2 regions of the Streptomyces sp. L500 genome follow, and region 2 is predicted to be linked to the other one. Evidence: predicted binding sites of a transcription regulator. Region 2 holds the regulator's gene; the other holds the start of a gene.

What was found. The regulator HrcA, encoded in region 2, represses chaperone genes, less so after heat shock. The targets are predictions, from matches to a motif close to TTNGCACTCNGNNNNNCNGAGTGCNAA.
Region 1: a site for HrcA is predicted at 3,310-3,336, ahead of groL (chaperonin GroEL). Genes of this name have one in related genera too.

What each region holds. Positions count from the first base shown of each region.
Region 1 covers NZ_JBTOLC010000004.1:6,260-13,377, reverse strand. Annotated here, with positions in the region: gene ACX9I7_RS06480 (ATP-binding protein) at 1-1,413, opposite strand, end outside; gene groL (chaperonin GroEL) at 1,561-3,183, opposite strand; gene ACX9I7_RS06470 (cold-shock protein) at 3,524-3,727, opposite strand; gene ACX9I7_RS06465 (MoaD/ThiS family protein) at 4,215-4,490, opposite strand; gene thrC (threonine synthase) at 4,554-5,849, opposite strand; SAM riboswitch class I at 5,867-6,009, opposite strand; gene ACX9I7_RS06455 (glucosyl-3-phosphoglycerate synthase) at 6,158-7,105, shown strand.
Region 2 covers NZ_JBTOLC010000001.1:335,690-342,807, reverse strand. Annotated here, with positions in the region: gene ACX9I7_RS01765 (SpoIIE family protein phosphatase) at 1-1,642, shown strand, start outside; gene hemW (radical SAM family heme chaperone HemW) at 1,670-2,902, shown strand; gene ACX9I7_RS01755 (DUF3097 domain-containing protein) at 3,038-3,865, opposite strand; gene ACX9I7_RS01750 (MBL fold metallo-hydrolase) at 3,899-4,642, opposite strand; gene hrcA (heat-inducible transcriptional repressor HrcA) at 4,874-5,890, shown strand; gene dnaJ (molecular chaperone DnaJ) at 5,891-7,030, shown strand; gene ACX9I7_RS01735 (nitronate monooxygenase) at 7,097-7,118, shown strand, end outside.

The DNA.
Region 1 (7,118 bases), on a different contig from region 2:
CAGGCGCAGCCAGTCGTCGAAGTGACGGCGCAGGGACAGGTAATCGGTGAGCACTTCGAACACGATCAGCGACGCCTTGGGCGCGCCCAGGCCGGGGGCCGCCAGCGCGGTGGCGACGAGGTTGGCGCGTTCGTCGTCGAGCCAGGCCACGGCCCGTTCCCGGGTGGTGAAACGCGGCCCGGGGCCGGCCCCGGTGGCGGGCTGCAGCCAGCCGGAAGCATCGGAGGCGGTGCCCACGTAGTACTGGAAGAGCCGTTCGACGGCCTTGGCCGGGGCGTCCTCCTCCTCGTGCGCCTCGCCCTGTTCGGCCGCGTACAGCCGCATCAGGTCGTGCAGCCGCCAGCGCCCGTACACGGCGCCCGGCTCGATCAGATGGCCCCGGGCCAGCGTGTGGAGCAGTTCCTCCACGGCGTACGGGTCGGCGCCGGCGAGGTGGACGGCGGCCTCGGTCGACAGGTCGGGGCCGGGGTTGAGCGGCAGCAGCCGGAAGAGACGGGCCTGCTCGGGGCGCAGGTGCGCGTAGGAGAGGCCGAACACCGCGCGGACGGTGACGTCCTCACGGGCGAGGCGCTCCAGCCGGCGGCGGCTGTCGGCGAGGGCGTCGGCCATGGAGGCCAGGGGCCGGCCGGGCAGGTCGGCGAGGAGGGCGGCGACGATCCGCAGGGCCAGCGGGAGCCGGCCGCAGAGGTCCGCGAGTCCGGCGGCCGCCGCGGGGTCGTCGGCGACGCGGGTGTCGCCGGGGCCCCGGGCCTCGCGCAGGGCCTGACGCAGCAGGTCCACGGCGGACGCGGCGTCCAGTTCGGACAGGTCGAGCAGGCGGGCACCGAGTCCGCCGAGGGTGTGCCGGGAGGTGACGAGGACGGGGACGCGGGGGTCGGCGGGGAGCAGGGGACGGGCCTGTTCGGCCGTTCCGGCGTTGTCCACGACGACGAGGACGCGGCGCCCCTGGTCGGCGTAGGCGGACAGAACGGAACCGTAGAGCCGGGCGCGGTCCTGGAGGTCGGCGGGGACGTGTTCGTCGGGTATGCCGAGGGCGCGCAGCAGGGAGCCCAGGGCGCGTTCGGGGGTGAGGCGGCGTTCGTCGTCGTAGCCGAAGAGGTCGACGAACAGGACGCCGCCGGGGAACCAGCCGTCCTGGTCCAGCGCGTGCCGGGCGGCCTGGAGGACCAGCTCGGTCTTGCCGACGCCGGGCAGGCCGGCCACGGCCCACACCCTGGGGGCGTCCCCGGCGGGCGGGCCGGGGCGCAGCGCGTCGGCGAGGAGGGCGAGGTCGGCGTCGCGGCCGGTGAAGGTGCCGGCGGCCGGGGGCAGTCCGGTCAGGGCGGGGGTGATCTCCCTGGGCAGTTCGAGGGTGATGTGCCGGCCCTGGGCGACGACGTTGAAGTAGACGCCGCCGGTGATCTCGTTGTGCATGCCCAGCCCCCCCGGCCTCCGCTCCTGTGGCTTCACACCGTACGGGCGCGCGGGGGCTCCCGTACGGGAAAACGCCACCGGGGCGGCACCCCCGTGAGGGTGCCGCCCCGGTGGACCGCAGGACGGTCGATCAACCTGTCGGGTCGATCAGAAGTCCATGTCACCGCCCGGCATGCCGCCCGGAGCGGCCGCGGCGGCCTTCTCCGGCTTGTCGGCGATGACGGCCTCGGTGGTCAGGAACAGCGCGGCGATGGACGCGGCGTTCTGCAGGGCGGAGCGGGTGACCTTCGCCGGGTCGATGATGCCCTCGGCGATCATGTCGACGTACTCGCCCGTGGCGGCGTTGAGGCCGTGGCCCGGGGTCAGGTTGCGCACCTTCTCCACGATGACGCCACCCTCGAGGCCGGCGTTCACGGAGATCTGCTTCAGCGGGGCCTCCAGGGCCAGCTTCACAGCGGCGGCACCGGTGGCCTCGTCGCCCTCGAGCTCGAGCTTCTCGAAGACCGAGGAAGCCTGGAGCAGGGCCACGCCACCACCGGCGACGATGCCCTCCTCGACGGCGGCCTTGGCGTTGCGGACGGCGTCCTCGATGCGGTGCTTGCGCTCCTTGAGCTCCACCTCGGTGGCGGCACCGGCCTTGATGACGGCCACGCCGCCGGCCAGCTTCGCCAGGCGCTCCTGGAGCTTCTCGCGGTCGTAGTCCGAGTCGCTGTTCTCGATCTCGGCGCGGATCTGGTTGACGCGGCCCTGGACCTGGTCGCTGTCACCGGCACCGTCGACGATCGTCGTCTCGTCCTTGGTGATGACGACCTTGCGGGCGCGGCCGAGCAGGTCGAGACCGGCGTTCTCCAGCTTGAGGCCGACCTCCTCGGAGATGACCGTGCCACCGGTGAGGATGGCGATGTCGCCCAGCATGGCCTTGCGGCGGTCGCCGAAGCCCGGGGCCTTGACGGCGACGGACTTGAAGGTGCCGCGGATCTTGTTGACGACCAGGGTCGACAGGGCCTCGCCCTCGACGTCCTCGGCGATGATCAGCAGCGGCTTGCCGGACTGCATGACCTTCTCGAGGAGCGGCAGCAGGTCCTTGACCGAGCTGACCTTCGAGTTGACGATCAGGATGTACGGGTCCTCCAGCGAGGCCTCCATACGCTCCATGTCGGTGGCGAAGTACGCCGAGATGTAGCCCTTGTCGAAGCGCATACCCTCGGTGAGCTCCAGCTCCAGACCGAAGGTCTGGGACTCCTCGACGGTGATGACGCCTTCCTTGCCGACCTTGTCCATGGCCTCGGCGATCAGCTCGCCGATCTGGGTGTCGGCGGCGGAGATGGAGGCGGTGGAGGCGATCTGCTCCTTGGTCTCCACGTCCTTGGCCTGCTCGAGCAGGGCGGCGGAGACGGCCTCGACGGCCTTCTCGATACCGCGCTTCAGGGCCATCGGGTTGGCACCGGCGGCCACGTTGCGCAGGCCCTCGCGGACGAGCGCCTGGGCGAGGACGGTCGCGGTCGTCGTGCCGTCACCGGCGACGTCGTCCGTCTTCTTCGCGACCTCCTTGACCAGCTCGGCGCCGATCTTCTCGTACGGGTCCTCGAGCTCGATCTCCTTGGCGATGGACACACCATCGTTGGTGATCGTGGGGGCGCCCCACTTCTTCTCGAGGACGACGTTCCGGCCCTTGGGGCCGAGGGTGACCTTGACGGCGTCGGCGAGCTGGTTCATCCCGCGCTCGAGACCGCGCCGTGCCTCCTCGTCGAACGCGATGATCTTGGCCATGTGAAGTGGTCCTCCCAGGACGGGGTGGAGACTGCTCCGGACCGCGCTGGTGCCCGCGACGGACGGCCTGCGTGCCCCGCGGTTCCTTGCCCCGCTTGGCTCGCCGACCTCACCGACGGTCCAAATCTGTCACTCTCACTCGGAGAGTGCTAAGCCCAATGATTAGCACTCGACCCCTGCGAGTGCAAGCGCCTCACACCAACCTGCCCCGTGCCGGACGACCCCACACCTGGACGCGCCCGGAGGCGACAGGGGCGGGACGCGGACGCGCGAGGGGCCCGCGTCGTAAAGACGCGGGCCCCTCGGCGAGCTGAGTGAGCCGGTGGTCGATGCGCGCCGGTCAGGCGGTCACCTTGACCATGTCCGCCTGCGGCCCCTTCTGGCCCTGCGAGATTTCGAACTCGACCCGCTGCCCCTCCTCGAGGGTGCGGTAGCCGTCCATCTGGATCGCGCTGTAGTGGACGAAAACATCCGCACCACCGTCGACCGCGATGAAGCCGTACCCCTTCTCCGCGTTGAACCACTTGACGGTGCCCTGAGCCATGCCTAACTCCCCTATTACTGGCCCTTGCACAGGACCGCACCTCGCGGACCCGGGTCAGACCTCACCCCCAGACAGGTTGGGGGTGTGCGCCGGAACGCGTCGACCGCCGCTGAATGTATCTGCACGGATGCCGTCTGCAACAGGTCAGTCGGACGAGAATTCCGGGCGCGGCCGATCGGTTATTACCGCCTATTTCGCCAGCTTCTCGGGCAAGTCGGACCGGGCATAACGCAACCAACCCGGCAATTCGTGCACACGTTGTGGGCACAACTTGACGGGTTCTCATATGCGTTCGGCAGTGACACCGGAGGGGGAACGCCCCAACTGTATCGCGGTTCAACAGACGGAATCACCCCGTCCGTTTTACGGGCGGGGTGATTCCGGTGAATTCCGCAGGAACGCTTCGGAAGGGTCGGGCCAAGGGTCCGGGGGGCCGGAAGCCTTGGGAGAGCGGCCCGGTCGGGCCGCCCCGGCCGGGCCGTCCCGGTCAGCCGCCGGCGACCGCCGGAATGATCGACACCCCGGCGCCATCCGGAGTGGCCGCTTCCAGTCCGCCCTCGAACCGTACGTCGTCGTCATTGACGTACACATTCACGAAACGGCGCAGCTTTCCGCTCTCGTCGAGAACGCGGGCGGCGATTCCGGGGTGGTTCTTCTCCAGGCAGGCGATCACTTCACCGAGAGTGGCCCCTTCGGCGGAGACTTCCGACTTACCGGAGGTGTAGGTGCGAAGGATGGTGGGAATGCGGACGTTGACGCTCATGGGATCACCTTTGGTTTGAGGAAGGAAACGGCCGGGCAATGGCCCGCTCGGCAATGGCCCCGATCAAAGGCCCGCGAGCCCCGCCGCCCGGAACGCGCTCAGCGAAGGCGGAATCGTCGCCGTCGGCCCCGCCGCCACCGCGTCCAGCGTCTTGAGCCCGTCGCCCGTGTTGAGCACGACGGTGGTCAGGGACGGATCCAGCCGCCCGTCCTCCAGCAGCTTCCGGGTGACCCCGACCGTCACCCCGCCCGCCGTCTCCGCGAAGATCCCCTCCGTCCGGGCCAGCAGCCGGATGGCCTCGACGATCCGCTCGTCGTCCACGTCCTCCACGGCCCCGCCCGTGCGCCGGGCGATGTCGAGCACGTACGGCCCGTCGGCGGGGTTGCCGATGGCCAGGGACTTCGCGATGGTGTCCGGCTTCACCGGCCGCACCACCTCGTGTCCGTCCTTGAAGGCGCGCGAGACCGGCGCGCACCCCTCGGCCTGCGCGCCGAAGATCCGGTACGGCCGGTCCTCGACCAGCCCCAGCGCGACGAGCTCCTTCAGCCCCTTGTCGATCTTCGTCAGCTGCGACCCCGAGGCGACCGGCACCACGATCTGGTCCGGCAGCCGCCAGCCCAGCTGCTCGCAGATCTCGTACGCCAGCGTCTTGGAGCCCTCCCCGTAGTAGGGCCGCAGATTGACGTTGACGAAACCCCAGCCCTCGCCCAGCGGGTCGCCGATGAGCTCGCTGCAGAATCGGTTGACGTCGTCGTACGTGCCCTCGATGCCCACCAGCTCGCCGCCGTAGACAGCGGCCATCACGACCTTGCCGGCCTCCAGGTCGTGCGGGATGAAGACACAGGACCGCAGGCCCGCGCGCGCCGCCGCGGCGCCCACCGCTCCGGCCAGGTTCCCCGTCGAGGAGCACGAGAGGGTGGTGAAGCCGAAGGCGCGCGCCGCCTCGACGGCGATGGCGACGACGCGGTCCTTGAAGGAGTGGGTGGGGTTGCCGGAGTCGTCCTTGACGTACAGCCCGCCGGTGACGCCCAGCTCGCGGGCGAGGTTGTCGGCCTTGACGAGCTTGGTGAAGCCGGGGTTGAGGTTCGGCCGGTCCGCGACGTCGGCGGGGACGGGCAGCAGGGGGGCGTAGCGCCAGATGTTCGCGGGTCCGGCCTCGATGCGGCGGCGCAGCGTCTCGGGGTCGCCGGCCGGGAGCTCGTAGGCCACCTCGAGAGGGCCGAAGCAGCTCACGCAGGCGAAGGAGGGACCGAGCGGGAAGCGCTCGCCGCACTCGCGGCAGGAGAGCGCGACGGCGGGCCCGAAGGACGCGGTGGTGTGAGGTACGGAGGTACGACTTTCAACGGCTTCGACAGCCATGGAGGCGAGGCCCTTTCTCCTCATCTTCCTCGCGGCGAACGTCACCACGAGACGGATTTGGCACCTTCCCCGCCGGGAGCCTCGCGTCGTACGACCGAGACCAGCTGGAGGGTTGCCGGGGCTTCAACGGGCCGTGTCCCTCTGCCCCTCTGGATGAGCGGTATGGCCCGGGCGCGCCCGGGCGTTTGTGCGCGCGACGACCCCGACATAGGACGGCCGTCCGCGTTGTTCAAGACTGTAACGGAAGGGGTGGCCGCTTGAGAGGGCCGTCCGAACCGCGAGATGTGTCACAACGAGGAGTCATGCACGTGCTGGAAGAGGTGGAGCGCTGGCTCGCCCGGCGGTCCTGGTCCGCCGCCGACCGTCCGCTCGACCAGCTGCTGGCCGCCAAGGGCGAGGCGGGCACCACGGTCAGCGTGGTGCTGCCGGCTCTGAACGAGGAGGCGACGGTCGGCGAGATCGTGGCGACGATCCGCCGCGAGCTCATGAGCGAGGCCGTGCCGCTGGTGGACGAGCTGGTGGTGCTGGACTCCGGTTCCACGGACCGGACGGCCGAGGTCGCGGCGGCGGCCGGCGCGCGCGTCGCGCACCGCGACGAGATCCTGCCGCGGCTGCCCGCGCTGCCGGGCAAGGGCGAGGTGCTGTGGCGGTCCCTGCTGGCGACGACGGGCGACGTCGTCTGCTTCGTCGACGCGGACCTGAAGGACTTCTCCAGCGACTTCGTCTCGGGGATCGTCGGCCCGCTGCTGACCGATCCCGGGGTGCAGTTCGTCAAGGCGATGTACGACCGTCCGCTGGGTGAGGTCGCGGGGCAGGGCGGCCGGGTCACCGAGCTGGTGGCGCGCCCGCTGCTGAACCTCCACTGGCCGCAGCTCGCGGGCTTCGTCCAGCCGCTGGGCGGCGAGTACGCGGCCCGCCGCTCGCTGCTGGAGCGGCTGCCGTTCCCCGTGGGCTACGGCGTGGAGCTGGGCCTGCTCGTGGACGCGCTGCACACGGTGGGGCTGGACGCGCTGGCGCAGGTCGACGTGGGCGTGCGCAAGCACCGCCACCAGGACGGCCGGGCGCTGGGCCGGATGGCCGCGACGATCTACCGCACGGCGCAGGTGCGGCTGGCCCGGGGCCATCTGGTGCGTCCGGCGCTCACCCAGTTCGAGCGCACGGCGGAGGGGTTCGTGCCGCGGACGTACGCCGTGGACACGGAGGAGCGGCCGCCGATGGCGGAGATACCGGAGTACGCCCGGCGGCGCGCGGCGTAGCCGCCCGGATGGG
Region 2 (7,118 bases):
GGTGACCAACGCCGTGGTGCACGCCGGGACATCGGTCGACCTCGAATGCCGGCTCGACCCGGCGCGCGGCGGCAGCCTCGTCGTCGAGGTCACCGACCACCACCCCGCCCGGGAGTTCCGCGCCCGCCCCCGCCAGGGCTGCGGGGACCGCGCCGACGGCCCCGCCCACGGCGGCCAGGGCCTGCGCCTCGTCGCCGAACTGGCCGAGACCTGGGGCACCGCCTACCGCCGCACCGACAAGACCGTCTGGTTCCACCTCCCCACCAGCCCCAGGGACCCCACGGGCCCTTCGTACGCCGTCGACCACACCCTCCTCGGCGACCTCCGCGTCGCCGAGATCCTCGCCCCCGGCACCCCCTGCGAACCACCCGCCCGCGATCTCGGCGACAGCGGCCCCCACCGCGCCCTGTCCTTCCTCGCCGAGGCATCCGAACTGCTCTCCGGCCAGTTCGACGAGGACACCGTCGCCTCCCTCGCCACCCAGCTCGCCGTCCCCCGCCTCGCCGACTGGTGCGCCGTCTGGCTCGACGCCGAGAGCACCCCCGGCGGCATCCGCCCCGCCCCGCGCCTCTCCCGCGTCTGGCACGCCCACGAGAGCTGCGTCGAGCCCCTCCGGCTCGCCCTCCAGAGCACCCCGCCCGCCCTGGCCCCCGCCGGCCGCGCCGTCCCCTGGCCCCACGCCCCCGCCGGCCCGTGCGACGGCCCGTCCGACGGAACCGCCGGGGGCCCGGCCCACGGCTCGGCCCTGGCCTGCCGGCTGGTCGCGGGCGGCCGGGGCGTCGGCACCCTCCTGCTGGGCCGCTCCGGGCCCACCGCCATGAGCGGCGACGTCGTCACCCTCACCGAGGACTTCGCCCGCCGCCTCGCCCTGGCCCTCGCCTCCGCCCGCAAATACACCCGCCAGGCCACCATCAGCCGCATCCTCCAGCGCGGGCTGCTCCCACGCCGCGTCGCCGAGATCCCCGGGCTCGACAAGGCCGTCGTCTACGAACCCCGCGGCGACACGGCCGCCGGCGGCGACTTCTACGACGTCTTCGCCGCCGGGCCCGACCGCTGGTGCTTCGCCCTCGGCGACGTCTGCGGCAGCGGCCCCGAGGCCGCCGTGACCACCGGCCTCGTCCGCCCCTGGCTCCGGCTCCTGGGAAAGGAGGGCTACGGCGTCGGCGACGTCCTCACCCGGCTCAACCGGATGCTCGCCGAGGAGGCGGCCGAAGCGGAGACCGGCGCCGGGCCGCGCTTCCTGTCCCTCCTCTACGGCGAGCTCGTGCCCCACCGCGAGGGCGTCCGCTGCACCCTCGCCAGCGCCGGGCACCCGCTGCCGCTGCTCCTGCGCCCCGACGGATCGGTGCGCAGCGTGGCGGCGCCGCAGATGCTCCTCGGCGTCGTCGACGACGTCACCTACGTCAGCCAGTCCTTCGACCTCGCGCACGGCGACACCCTGCTGTGCGTCACCGACGGCGTCACCGAGCGCAAGGCCGGCAACCGCCTCTTCGACGACGGCGACGGCCTCGCCACCGCCCTCGCGGGCTGCGCGGGCCTCACGGCCGAAGGCGTCGCCGGGCGCATCCGCCGCGCCGTCCACGGCTTCGCGCCGACGCCACCGGACGACGACCTGGCGCTGCTGGTGCTGCGGGCCGAGTAACCCGCGGCATGCCGGACAATGGGCGGTATGCCTTCCGTACTGCCCGATGGTGAGCCCATGCCCGAGGACGGGGCACTGCCCCGCCACGCCCTCGACGGCTCCGGGCAGCGGCCCCTCGGCTTCTACCTCCACGTCCCGTACTGCGCCACCCGCTGCGGCTACTGCGACTTCAACACCTACACCGCGAACGAGCTGCGCGGCTCCGGCGGCGCCCTCGCCTCCCGCGAGAACTACGCGGAGACGGTCGCCGAGGAGATCCGCCTCGCCCGCAAGGTGCTCGGCGACGACCCCCGCCCGGTCGAGACGGTCTTCGTGGGCGGCGGCACGCCCACGCTGCTGCCCGCCGCCGACCTGGGCCGGATGCTCGCCGCGATCCGCGACGAGTTCGGGCTGGCGGACGGCGCCGAGGTCACCACGGAGGCCAACCCCGAGTCCGTCGACCCCCGCTACCTGGAGGAGCTGCGGGCCGCCGGCTTCAACCGCGTCTCCTTCGGCATGCAGAGCGCCCGCCAGCACGTCCTGAAGATCCTCGACCGCACCCACACCCCGGGCCGCCCGGAGGCGTGTGTGGCGGAGGCGCGCGCGGCGGGCTTCGAGCACGTCAACCTCGACCTGATCTACGGCACGCCGGGGGAGAGCGACGACGACTGGCGCGCCTCCCTGGACGCGGTCATCGGCGCGGGCCCCGACCACGTCTCGGCGTACGCCCTGATCGTCGAGGAGGGCACGCAGCTCGCGCGGCGCATCCGGCGCGGCGAGGTGCCGATGACGGACGACGACGTCCACGCGGACCGCTACCTGATCGCCGAGGAGGCGCTCTCGGCGGCCGGCTTCTCCTGGTACGAGGTCTCGAACTGGGCGACGAACGAGGCGGGCCGCTGCCGCCACAACGAGCTCTACTGGCGCGGCGCGGACTGGTGGGGCGCGGGGCCGGGGGCGCACTCCCACGTGGGGGGCGTGCGGTGGTGGAACGTCAAGCATCCGGGGGCGTATGCGCAGGCGCTGGCCGAGGGGCGGTCGCCGGGGGCGGGCCGGGAGCTCCTCTCGGAGGAGGACCGGCGGGTGGAGCGGATTCTGCTGGAGCTGCGGCTGGAGGAGGGGTGCCCGTTGTCGCTCCTGAAGCCGGCCGGTTCCCAGGCGGCGGCCCGGGCGCTTGCGGACGGCCTGCTGCGGCCGGAGGCGTACGAGCGCGGGCGGGCCGCGCTGACCCTGCGGGGTCGTCTGCTGGCCGACGCGGTCGTCCGCGACCTGGTGGACTGAGCCCCAGCCCCGCCCTTTCACCGTTTCCTGGGGCTCCGCCCCAGACCCCGCTCCTCAAACGCCGGAGGGGCTGAAATCAGCCCGTCCGGGGGTGCGAGGGGGCACAGCCCCGCTCGGAAACGGTGAAAGGGCGGGTCAGGGGCACGTCACGAAGTCGATCAGCTCCTCGACCCGCCCGAGGAGCGCCGGCTCCAGGTCCTTATAGGACCGCACGGCGGAAAGGATCCGCTGCCACGCCGCACCCGTGTTCTCCGGCCACCCCAGCCCCCGGCACACCCCCGTCTTCCAGTCCTGCCCCCGCGGCACCGTCGGCCACCCCGGAATCCCCACCGACGCCGGCTTCACGGCCTCCCAGACGTCCACGTACGGGTGACCCACGACCAGCACGTGCGGGGACTCCGCCGTCACCTCCGCCGCGATGCGCGACTCCTTCGAGCCGGGCACGAGGTGGTCGACCAGGACGCCCAGCCGCGCGTCGGGACCGGGGCCGAAGGCGCGGACGATCGACGGGAGGTCGTCGACGCCCTCCAGGTACTCGACGACCACGCCCTCGACGCGCAGGTCGTCGCCCCACACCCGTTCCACGAGCTCCGCGTCGTGCCGGCCCTCGACGTAGATGCGGCCCGCGCGGGCGACGCGGGCGCGGGCGCCGGGGACGGCGAGGGAGCCGGAGGCGGTGCGGGCGGGGGCCGCCGGGGGAGCGGGGGCCGGGCGGACGAGGGTGACGACCCGGCCGTCCAGCAGGAACCCGCGCGGCTCCATGGGGAACACCCGGCACTTGCCGAAGCGGTCCTCCAGCGTCACCGTCGGCCCCTGGGCCGTCTTCTCGCAGCGGATCACCGCCCCGCAGAAACCGGTCGTGACCTCCTCGACCACGAGATCCGGCTCCGCCGGGATCTCCGGGACGGGAGCGGACCGCTTCCACGGAGGAGTGAGATCAGGGCTGTACCGCTTGCTCCACATGCGGGCCATTGTGGTTCAAGATCCACACCGCCGTCACGACACGCCGAAGCGCTCCGCCAGCGCGTCGCGCTGCGCCCGTACGAACGCCGCGTCCACGACCGCGCCGTGCCCCGGCACGTACAGCGCGTCGTCGCCGCCGAGGGACAGCAGCCGGTCCAGGGCCGCCGGCCAGGCGTGGGGGAGGGCGTCCGGGCCCGCCTGCGGCTCGCCGGACTCCTCGACGACGTCGCCGCAGAAGACGACCTCGCGTTCCCCCGCCACCAGCGCGGCCAGGTCGTGCGCCGTGTGCCCGGGTCCGATGTTGGCGAGCAGCACCCGCCGACCGCCGCCCAGGTCGACGGTGACCTCCCCGGACACCGCGTGGTGGGGGAGGACGAGGAGGTCCACGGCCTCGGCGGCGGTGTCGGGCTCCATGCCGTGCCGGACCGCGTCGTGCCGCAGCTCCTCCCGCTCCCGCGCCAGCAGCTCCTCGGTGCCCACCGCCGCGTACACCTGGACGCCGGAGAACGCGGCCGTGCCCAGGACGTGGTCGAAGTGGGGGTGGGTGAGTGCGATGTGCGTCACGGGGAGCCCGAAGAGCTCCTGCACCTCGCGACGGATCTCCACCCCTTCGTGGAGCGACGAGCCCGTGTCGACGACGAGCACGCCGTCCGCCCCCGCGATCGCCCCGACGGTCGCGTCCCAGCCCGGCAACCTGCGGCGGACGACCCCGGGCGCGAGCCGTTCCCAGTGCTCCCCACCGGCGTGCGCGGTGCCGGCATCCCCTTGCGTCTGCATACCGCGACGCTAGCGGCAGAGCGGTACGGTTGCCTGCTGCGGCCCGGCCGCGGGCACGCGGCGAGGACGGCCCTTGCCCTGGCCGTGGGGCCCGGCCGTACACTGGCTGGAGGGATCTGGCACTCGTGACCATTGAGTGCCAGGGGTGAAGACCCTGTGAGACCCGGTAAGAAACCGTAGGACCCGTACGGTCGTACGACGGCTGGACCACTGGACTGGAGGTGCGCGCGAATGCTGAGCGAACGAAGGCTCGAGGTGTTGCGCGCGATCGTCCAGGACTACGTCGGCACCGAGGAGCCCGTCGGCTCCAAGGCGCTCACCGAGCGGCACCGGCTGGGGGTCTCCCCGGCCACCGTGCGCAACGACATGGCCGCGCTGGAGGAGGAGGGCTACATCGCCCAGCCTCACACCAGCGCCGGCCGCATTCCGACCGACAAGGGCTACCGCCTCTTCGTCGACAGGCTCGCGGGCGTCAAGCCCCTGTCGACGCCGGAGCGGCGCGCCATCCACAACTTCCTGGACGGCGCCGTCGACCTGGACGACGTGGTGGCCCGGACCGTCCGGCTGCTGGCGCAGCTGACGCGTCAGGTCGCGGTGGTGCAGTACCCCTCGCTGACCCGTTCGACGGTGCGTCATGTGGAGCTGCTGTCCCTGGCCCCGGCCCGGGTGATGCTCGTCCTGATCACCGACACCGGGCGGGTCGAGCAGCGCATGGTCGACTGCCCGGCGCCGGTCGGTGAGAACGCGCTGGCGGATCTGCGCGCGCGGCTGAACAGCCGCGTCGTGGGCCGCCGGTTCGCGGACGTGCCGCAGCTGGTGCAGGACCTCCCCGAGTCGTTCGAGAAGGATGATCGCGGAACCGTTTCCACAGTCCTCTCGATCCTGCTGGAAACGCTGGTCGAGGAGACCGAGGAGCGGCTGATGATCGGCGGCACCGCCAATCTCACTCGTTTCGGTCATGACTTCCCGCTGACGATCCGGCCCGTGCTGGAGGCGCTGGAGGAGCAGGTCGTGCTGCTCAAGCTGCTCGGCGAGGCCAAGGACTCGGAGATGACCGTGCGCATCGGTCACGAGAACGCCCACGAGGGGCTGAACTCCACATCCGTCGTCGCCGTCGGCTACGGTTCGGGCGGCGAGGCCGTCGCCAAACTCGGCGTGGTCGGACCGACCCGCATGGACTACCCCGGAACGATGGGAGCGGTACGCGCAGTGGCACGTTACGTCGGACAGATCCTGGCGGAGTCGTAAGTGGCCACGGATTACTACGCGATCCTGGGCGTCCGCCGCGACGCCTCCGCGGACGAGATCAAGAAGGCCTTCCGCCGTCTCGCGCGAGAGCTCCACCCGGACGTCAATCCGGACCCGAAGACCCAGGAGCGGTTCAAGGAGATCAACGCCGCTTACGAGGTGCTCTCCGACCCGCAGAAGAAGCAGGTCTACGACCTCGGCGGCGACCCGCTGTCCTCCTCGGGCGGCGGGGGTGCCGGCGGCGGCTTCGGCGGCGCGGGCTTCGGCAACTTCTCCGACATCATGGACGCCTTCTTCGGCCAGGCCTCGCAGCGCGGTCCGCGCTCGCGCACGCGCCGCGGCCAGGACGCCATGATCCGTCTCGAGGTCACCCTGACCGAGGCGGCCTTCGGCACCACCAAGGACATCCAGGTCGACACCGCCGTCGTCTGCACCACGTGCAGCGGCGAGGGCGCGGCCCCGGGCACGTCCGCGCAGACCTGTGACATGTGCCGCGGCCGCGGCGAGGTCTCCCAGGTCACCCGGTCCTTCCTGGGCCAGGTCATGACGTCCCGCCCCTGCCCCCAGTGCCAGGGCTTCGGCACGGTCGTGCCGACCCCGTGCCCGGAGTGCGCCGGCGACGGCCGCGTCCGGTCCCGGCGGAACCTGACGGTGAAGATCCCCGCCGGTGTCGACAACGGCACCCGGATCCAGCTCGCGGGCGAGGGCGAGGTCGGCCCCGGCGGCGGCCCCGCCGGCGACCTCTACGTGGAGATCCACGAGAAGCCGCACCCGATGTTCCAGCGGCGTGGCGACGACCTCCACTGCACGGTCACCATCCCGATGACGGCGGCGGCGCTCGGCACGAAGGTGCCGCTGGAGACCCTGGACGGCGTCGAGGAGATCGACATCCGCCCGGGCACCCAGTCCGGCCAGTCGATCCCGCTCCACCAGCGGGGCGTCACCCACCTGCGCGGCGGCGGCCGCGGTGACCTCGTCGTCCACGTCGAGGTGACCACGCCGACCAAGCTGGACCCGCAGCAGGAGGAACTGCTGCGCCAGCTCGCCAAGATGCGCAACGAGGAACGCCCGACGGGCGAGTTCAAGCCGGGGCAGCAGGGGCTGTTCTCGCGGCTGAAGGACGCGTTCAACGGCCGTTAGGCCCGATGGTCACGGGGTAATCGGGGGCTGAGCCCCCGGTTACCCCACTTGTGACACGATGTGCTCATGGCCCCGTTGAACGGACTGT